2 linked regions of the Methylacidimicrobium sp. AP8 genome follow. The protein of the gene in region 2 interacts with the protein of the main gene of each other region in a pairwise test. Links are inferred from orthologs where the notes say so. Each region holds a gene or a part of one and is shown on either strand. Other genes may lie near its edges.

Region 1 (4,911 bases), 1.4 Mb from region 2 along the record:
GTCGTCTGCACGAGTCGAGTGGCAAGCCGGCCCGCTTCTTTACCGAGTTTGCCTACCGCACCTTGAGCAGCTGGTCGAGGGAGCGCCGGGTGGTCGCCAAAGCCGAGTACCTGGAAAGGGGAGAATCCGCGCTTTGTCGTGACCTCTCTCTCCACCGAGGAGTGGCCCGCCCAAAACCTTTACGAGAAGCTCTACTGTGCTCGTGGCGACATGGAGAATCGGATCAAGGAACAACTCCACCTCTTTGCCGACCGGCTCTCGACCGCGCAAATGGCCAGCAACCAACTTCGCCTCTACTTCTCGGCTCTTGCTTACACCCTGGTCGAAGCGCTGCGACGGCTCGGTCTGCGAGGAACGGACTGGGCCGAGGCCCAGGTCGACACCCTACGGCTCAAGCTCTTTAAGATCGGCACGCTGGTCCGAGTCAGCGTCCGCCGCGTCTTCCTCTCGATGAGCAGCGCCTATCCTTGGAAGAGCCTCTTTACCCACGTCTTCCGAGTGCTGCGTTGCTGAGCAGGTATCAAAACCCCACCTCTTCTCCTTCCGCAAAGCCTACGATCGGGCGGAGCCTTGCTCCACAACCGGCTTTTTGCGCTTTGCAGCGCTCGCGTTAAGGCAAATCGAATGAAAATCTTGCTCGATCCTGCCTCACGAAGAGCTCTGCGCGGCCGGAACTGCTCGCAAGCGACTCAACCGGCACCTCTCTCGCGCGAAAGCTCGTACTGGTGAGAAATGGGGGCTAGCGGCCATTTCTCCCAAGTTTCGTAGCCGAGGCGCCGCAAATGGGCTTGGGTGCAAGGCGGGCGCAGGTTTTCCACCGGAGCTGTATGAAGACATACTGCGAGGATGGAAAACCAAGCGGGAGCCAAGCAGACGAGCCCGTTTTGCAAGCCGTCGGAGAAAGCTTGTGAGAATTGGCCGCTAGGGTCCGTGCCTTATCCTTCTCCTCCCAGCACGAAGTTGAGGAGCTTGCCCGGCACGAAGATCACCTTCCGGACCGATTTCCCCTCGAGCCAAGCGGCGATCTCGGGCCGCCGGCGGGCCAGCGCTTCCGCTTCCTCCCGAGTGAGATCCACACCCGCCGTCATCCGGCTCCGCACCTTGCCGTCGACCTGGATGATCCATTGGACCTCCGCCTCCTGCAGGAGCCGCTCGTCGGCTTCCGGCCACGGGGCGAAAGTCAGGGATTCGGAGTGCCCGAGCACCGACCAGAGCTCCTCGCATAGATGCGGGGCGAAGGGGGCGAGAAGCAGGAGGAACGGCTCGAGCACCTCTCGGCATCGGACGGCAGCCTTGGTCAGCGCGCCGACCAGGATCATCATCTGCGCGATCGCCGTGTGGAAGGAGAGTTGCTCGAGATCTTCGGTCACCTTCCGGATCGTCCGATGGAGGAGCCGCCGGATGTCGAGCGGAGCCGGCTCCGTGGAGATGTCCGAGCGGGGAACCCAGCGGCCTTCCGCATCCTCCTCCATCACCAGACGCCAGACGCGGGCCAGAAAGCGATGGGGCCCTTCGAGCCCTTGCGAGGACCAGGGTTTCATCTGCTCGAGAGGACCCAGGAACATCTCGAAGAGCCGCACGGTATCCGCACCGTACTGCCGGATGAGGCCTTCGGGGTTGACGACGTTCCCGAAGGATTTGGACATCTTCCGGCCGTCTTCCCCAAGGATGATTCCCTGGTTTACCAGCCGGTAAAAAGGCTCGGGGGTAGAGACTACTCCTATGTCGAAGAGAAACTTGTGCCAAAACCGGGCATAGAGAAGGTGGAGCACCGCATGCTCCGCTCCTCCGATGTAGAGGTCCACTCCCTTCGGTTGCATCCAATAGCGTTCCGCTTCCCGCGAAACCAGCTCTCGACCGTTATGGGGATCGAGGTAGCGCAGGTAGTACCAGCAGGAGCCCGCCCACTGGGGCATCGTGTTGGTCTCCCTCCGGCCGCCGTCGGGCAAATCCACCCATCCCTTCTCTTGGGAGAGCGGGGCGAATCCTCCTTTTTCCAGAGAAAAATCCTTCCGATCCGGAAGCAGGACAGGGAGTTCCGCTTCGGGCACCGGTTGCGGTTCTCCCTGCCGCCAGACGATCGGAAAGGGCTCTCCCCAGTACCGCTGGCGGGAAAAGAGCCAGTCCCGCAGGCGATACTGAACGGCCCGCTTGCCGGAACCGGTCTGCTCGAGCCAGCGGATCATGGCTTCCTTGGCCGCCGGGGTGGGCAAGCCGTTCAAGAAGCCGGAGGAACAGGCGATGCCTTCGCCGGGAAAGCACCCGGGGAGAGGATCGGGAGCATCCTTCGGCCGGACGACCGAACGCACGGGAAGGCCATAGCGAGTGGCGAACGCGAAGTCGCGCTCGTCGTGTGCCGGAACCGCCATGATCGCCCCGGTCCCGTAGGAGGAGAGGACATAATCGGCGATCCACACCGGAATTCTTTCCCGGGTGGCCGGATTGATCGCGAAGGCACCGAGGGGAACCCCTGTCTTCTCCCGCGCCAGTTCCGTCCGCTCCAAATCGCTCTTCCTGGCCACCTCGCGCCGATAGGCTTCGACGGCCTCCCGGCATTGCGGTTGCGTGATCTCATCGACCAACGGGTGTTCGGGAGCCAAGACCAGATAGGTGGCGCCGAAAAGGGTGTCCGGGCGCGTCGTGAAGACCTCGACCTCTCTGCGGGTTCCATCGATGGGGAAGCGGACCATAGCCCCTTCGCTCCGGCCGATCCAGTTCCGCTGCATCTCCTTGATCGACTCCGGCCAGTCGACGAGGTCCAGGTCGGCCAGCAGCCGTTCGGCATATGCGGTGATGCGCAGCATCCACTGCCGCAGCGGCCGCCTCTCGACCGGGTGGTGGCCCCTCTCCGAGACCGGCCCTTCCGGAGAGGGGACGACCTCCTCGTTGGCTAAAACGGTCTGCAACGCCGGGCAATACCAGACGGGGGCTTCGGCAACGTAGGCGAGGCCGCGGCGGAAGAGCTGGAGAAAGATCCACTGGGTCCAGCGGTAGTAGCGCGGATCGCTGGTGTTGATCTCCCGAGACCAGTCGTAGGAAAAGCCCATGGCCGCAATCTGTTCGCGGAACTTGGCGATATTGCGCGCGGTCGTAATCCGCGGATGAATACCGGTGGCGACCGCGTGCTGCTCGGCGGGCAGCCCGAAGGCATCCCAGCCCATCGGATGCAGAACGTTGAACCCGCGCATCCGCTTGTAGCGGGCGACGATGTCGCTGGCCGTATAGCCTTCCAAGTGACCGACGTGCAGTCCGTGTCCCGACGGGTATGGAAACATGTCGAGCACGTAATACTTCGGTTTTTCCGCACCCGGCTCGCCCGGGTTGGCCGCGCGGAAGAGCGCACGCTCTTCCCAGATCCGCTGCCATTTCGGTTCGATCTGATCAAACGGGTAGGCCCTGCGCGCTTCCATGACCGCCTCTACATGGCATGACGCCATCGAAAGCAAAAGGGTTTTTTCGCGCACTGAGCGGGGCCGGCGAAGACCGGGAAAGAGGCGGGCGGCTCGTCGCGCCCGAGGGCAGCGAACGGGACGCGGTCAAGCCTCGAAGGAAATGCCGCAGCCGCAGGTTCCCCGCGCATGGGGATTCCGAAAGCGAAACCCCGCCCCGGAAAGCCCGCCTTGGTAATCGAGCACCGACCCCGCAAGGCGATCGACGCTAGCCCGATCGACGGCGATCCGGATTTCCCCTTCCTCCCACTCGATGTCGCCCGGCTGCGCTGTTGCAAACGCAACTTGATACTCCCATCCGGCGCAGCCACCTCTCGTCACGGCTATGCGCAGGGGGACTCCTCCGTGAGCCGGCGCCAACCGCCGAATCTCTTCCTTCGCCTTCGCGGTGATTTCAATCGGTTTCGCTTCCACTCGTCCCGCCGCTCCCTTCCAGACTGTACACTAGCTCCATGAGCCTCTGTGTCAACCGGTGCCGAGCCTCCGGAAGGAATCGGACAAAGCGGAGCAGCGGTCCGATCTCTCCCGGATGAGCAACCAGACGGAGCGCGAGCGCCAGGGGCCGAACGGTCCCTCCCTCGCTTTCCCAGGCCGCCGCGATGGCTTCGACCGGAAGCCGGTCTTCCAGCGTATCGGTGACGACGCGCAGGCTGACGAAGGGGACTCCTCGTCCTTGCGCGATAGCGGCCACCGCATCGGTTTCCATGTCGACCAGATCCGCCCCGGTTTCTTCCGCGAGCCTTTTCCGGCTCTCCGGGTCGCCCACCACGACGTCCGCCGTCGCCAGCCGCAATGCCGGCACGCCCCCTCCGGAAAACCAGAGGGCCAAGCCCGTGTTCAGGTAGTTGGCGGCCACCGCGACTTGTCCCCGCTGTATTCCGGATCGTAGCGCGCCCGCGTATCCGGCCAGGATAAATAGTCGGATGGGAGAGTGGCGCAGGAGAACTTCGGCGCCCCGCGCCGCTCTTTCCCGCCCCATCCCGATAATAGCGACCGCCACCCGGCGGCCTCCAGCCCGGCCGAGGCAAACCGGGGGCGATGTCTCCTTATCCCAGCGTTTCTCTTGGAGAGCGGCGAGGAACTCCCCGGCCTCGTGCTTGACGGCGAAGGCGACTCCGATCATCCCATTCCGCCGTTCCGGGAACGGGAACGGGCCGCAACGGAAAGGGTCGCGCGTACCCAGGCCTCGGTCTGCTCTTTGGCCACCGAGAGAGCTTTGGCATACTCGGAAAGTGCGAGGAGAGGCCAGGCGTTCCGGTACATGTCGTACTTAAGGTAAAAGACGCCCGGGAAGCCCGTCCCCGTGAGAAATTCTTCCGGCCACGAACCATCCGGGTCCTGCTTCCGCAGAAGATAGGCAACCCCCCGCCGCAGGCTCGGCCGATCGGCTTCGCCGCAAGCGAGGATTCCCATGACGGCCCAAGCGGTTTGGGAGGCCGTGCTCGGTCCCCGGCCCTTGAGT
Region 2 (3,005 bases):
GGTGCCTGTGTCCGGAGTCGCGCCCTTCTTGATGCCTGTCTTCGGGATGAAAAGCTTCTGCCCCGGCCGCAATTTCTCTTTCTTCGAGAGGCCGTTGGCCGCGCGGATCTGCGCGGCGGTCACGGGGACCCCGCTCTGCCGGTAGGCTTCGGCGATGGCGGAGATCGTGTCGCCGGGCTGCACTTGATAATAATAGCCGGTCACCACCCTCGGTTGGGGACCGCCATCCATCCGCGAGGTCGGCCGGCTCGGAGAGGGGCCGGGGGCCGGCGCCTCTCCCTTGGGCTTCGCTTTCTCGGACTCCGAGGACGCGGCGGATGCTTGGGCGAGACGCTCCCGAAGGCCGCGGAGCTCCTCCTTGATCCGGGAAAGCTCCTGCTGCAGCTGCTGGAGCTCGCGGGTATGCCCCTCGACTGTGCCCTCCATCTGATCGAGAATGTCCGAGGCTCGGAGCACTTTCCGGCGGGCTTCTTCTTCCTCTTGTTGGCGGATGAGCTCGGGCGTCTGCGCCCATGTCGAAGGCTTCCCTCCGCAAAGCAGGCCAAGCAGTAGGCAGAAGCGAAGCCGATCTATCCAGCGCCGACGCGCAGGAGGTTTTCGGTCATCCGGCTCGGGCGGCTTCATCCTCGTTCGTCCCTCCCTCGAGGAGGCTGCGCAATTCTGCTTCGGAAATCACGCGCACTGCGTGCTTCCTGGCTTGGTTGAGCTTGGATCCCGGATCTCTTCCGACAATCAGAAAGCTGGTCTTTCGGGAGACGCTTTCGGTGACCCTCCCTCCCGCCTCGCGGATCCTTTCCACGATCCGTTCCCTCGGCTCGGAGAGCGTGCCCGTGATCACGAACGTCTTCCCTTGAAGGGACCCGTGCGCGGCGAGCGGGCGTTCGGCCTCCGTCACCACTCCGGCTTGCCGGAGCCGGTCGAGTCGCGCGCGGTTGACCGGATCGCGGAAGTAGTCGGCGACGCTCTTGGCGACGGTCGGTCCGACGGTGGGAATGCTCTCGATCTCCTCTTCCGTGGCATGCAGGAGCCGATCGAGCGTTTGGAACCGGGACGCAAGCGCTTCCGCAGCCGTCTCGCCGACGTGGGGGATGCCCAAGCCGAAGAGAAGCCGACCCAGCCCTCGGCGTTTGCTCGCTTCGATCGCCGAGAGCAGATTTTCCGCGGATTTCCTTCCCATTCGTTCGAGCGGGAGCAGATCTTCGAGCGAAAGAGAGTAGAGATCGGCCAAATCCTTGATCAATCCCTTGTCCACCAGTTGGTGAATCAACGATTCGCCGAGCCCTTCGATATCCATGGCTCTTCGGCCCGCGAAATGGCGGAGCAGAGCCTTGAGCTGCCCGGGACACTTCGGATTCGGGCAGCGGAGGAAGATTCCGTCCCAGCGGAGGCTGCTCCCGCAAGAAGGGCAATGTTCCGGCGGCACGATTTCCTCTTCTTGCCCGGTGCGGGCGGAACGATCGACCTCGACGACCGCAGGGATGACCTCCCCCGCCTTTTCGATGTACACCCAGTCGCCGATCCGGACCCCCTTGCGCTTGACCTCGTCGAAATTGTGCAGGGTCGCGCGTCTGACTGTCGATCCGGCCAGGAAGACGGGGTCCATCTCGGCGACCGGCGTGATGACTCCCGTCCTGCCCACTTGAAAGAGGACGCGGCGGAGCCGGGTCCGGGCGCGTTCGGCTCCGTATTTGTATGCGATCGCCCAGCGTGGCGCTCTGGCCGTGGCACCGAGGATTCGGTAGAACCGCCACTCGTTTACCTTCACGACGGCTCCATCCGTCGCGTAGGGCAAGCCCTTCCGGAAATCGTCCAGAGCCTCCACGGCTTCGGACAAATCCTCCTTGGTTCGGCAGAGCCAGTGGCGGGAAGGGGCGGGCAGCCCGGCCTCCGCCAGGATCCGATACCAATGTTCCTGGGAATCGCAAGCGATGCCCCGCAGCTCCCCGGCTCCGTAGAAGACGACGGAAAGCGGACGCTGCGCCACGACTCGGGGGTCGAGCTGCTTCAGGGTGCCCGCGGTGGCGTTGCGCGGGTTTGCAAAGAGCGGCTCGCCCCGCCTCGCGCGTTCTCTGTTCAGTTCTTCGAATGCCCGGGTGGGCAGGTAGGCCTCCCCGCGCACTTCCAGCAGCTCCGGCGGTTCGCGAAAGTTCAGGCGAAGCGGAAGGGCCCGAATCGTGCGGAGGTTGGCGCTGATGTCGTCACCGGTCCGACCGTCCCCCCGGGTCGCGCCGTGGTCGAAGAGGCCGTTCCGATAGACGACGCTGATCGAAACCCCGTCAATCTTCGGCTCCACGACATAAGTCGGCCGCTCGTTCGGCAACGCGCGTTGCACCCGATCGACGAAGGCGAAGAGCTCCGCGAGCGAGTAGGTGTTGTCGAGGCTCTGCATCGGGATCGAATGCACAACCGGGGCGAACCCGGGCAGCGGACCCCCTCCGACTCGCTGCGTCGGGGAATCCGGGGTGACAAGATCCGGATACCGCTCCTCCAGCGCGCGGAGCTCGTCGAAGAGCGCGTCGTACTCGGCATCCGAGATCAGCGGCGTGGCTTGCACATAATAGGCGTAATCGTGCTTTCGGATCTCGTTGACGAGCCATGCATGCCGTCGCGCCGCTTCCTCTCTGGTCATCGTGGATTTCGATCTCGATCCGATCTTCTTGGGATCCCCTCCACGGCTCAGTACCAAGGGCCCATCCCCATCGGGCCGAACATCCCCATCGGGCCGAACATCCCCATAGGACCGTACATGCCTCCGGGTCCATACATGCCCATGGCTGCGGGACCGCCCGCCTCGCCCGCCGTGCGGTCGGTCAAGGCTCGATGCCGGGGGTTCCAAATGTGCATCCAGGAAGCGCGCACCACCGGAAAGAGATAGTTCTGCTCTCCGAGCTGCCCGGGCCTAGCACCTTTCACCGTGCCGGCGATGGTCATTTCCGCTCCCGGAAAGAAATCGGAATGCTTTACGAAGCCGGGGATGATCGCATAGAAGCATCCGGTCGAGGTCT

What was found. The genes of interacting proteins can lie anywhere in the genome.
Region 1: the proteins of ligA (region 2) and leuS interact in binary tests that used the Escherichia coli proteins (3 or more experiments, as listed by UniProt). The link is inferred for Methylacidimicrobium sp. AP8 from one-to-one orthologs.

What each region holds. Positions count from the first base shown.
Region 1 is NZ_LR797830.1:324,391-329,301, reverse strand. What follows is about bases 674-3,771. They hold leuS (leucine--tRNA ligase), read right to left. Parts: upstream 3,411-3,771; coding sequence 936-3,410; downstream 674-935. Other genes in these bases: MTHMO_RS01460 (iron-sulfur cluster assembly accessory protein), read right to left, coding at 3,537-3,771. Outside these bases: more of MTHMO_RS01460, read right to left, coding at 3,772-3,863; MTHMO_RS01455 (nucleoside phosphorylase), read right to left, coding at 3,844-4,572; shc (squalene--hopene cyclase), read right to left, coding at 4,569-4,911.
Region 2 is NZ_LR797830.1:1,772,294-1,775,298, reverse strand. What follows is about bases 116-3,005. They hold ligA (NAD-dependent DNA ligase LigA), read right to left. Parts: upstream 2,630-3,005; coding sequence 602-2,629; downstream 116-601. Other genes in these bases: MTHMO_RS08280 (Slp family lipoprotein), read right to left, coding at 2,677-3,005; MTHMO_RS08290 (LysM domain-containing protein), read right to left, coding at 116-456. Outside these bases: more of MTHMO_RS08290, read right to left, coding at 1-115. UniProt on the Escherichia coli protein: DNA ligase that catalyzes the formation of phosphodiester linkages between 5'-phosphoryl and 3'-hydroxyl groups in double-stranded DNA using NAD as a coenzyme and as the energy source for the reaction.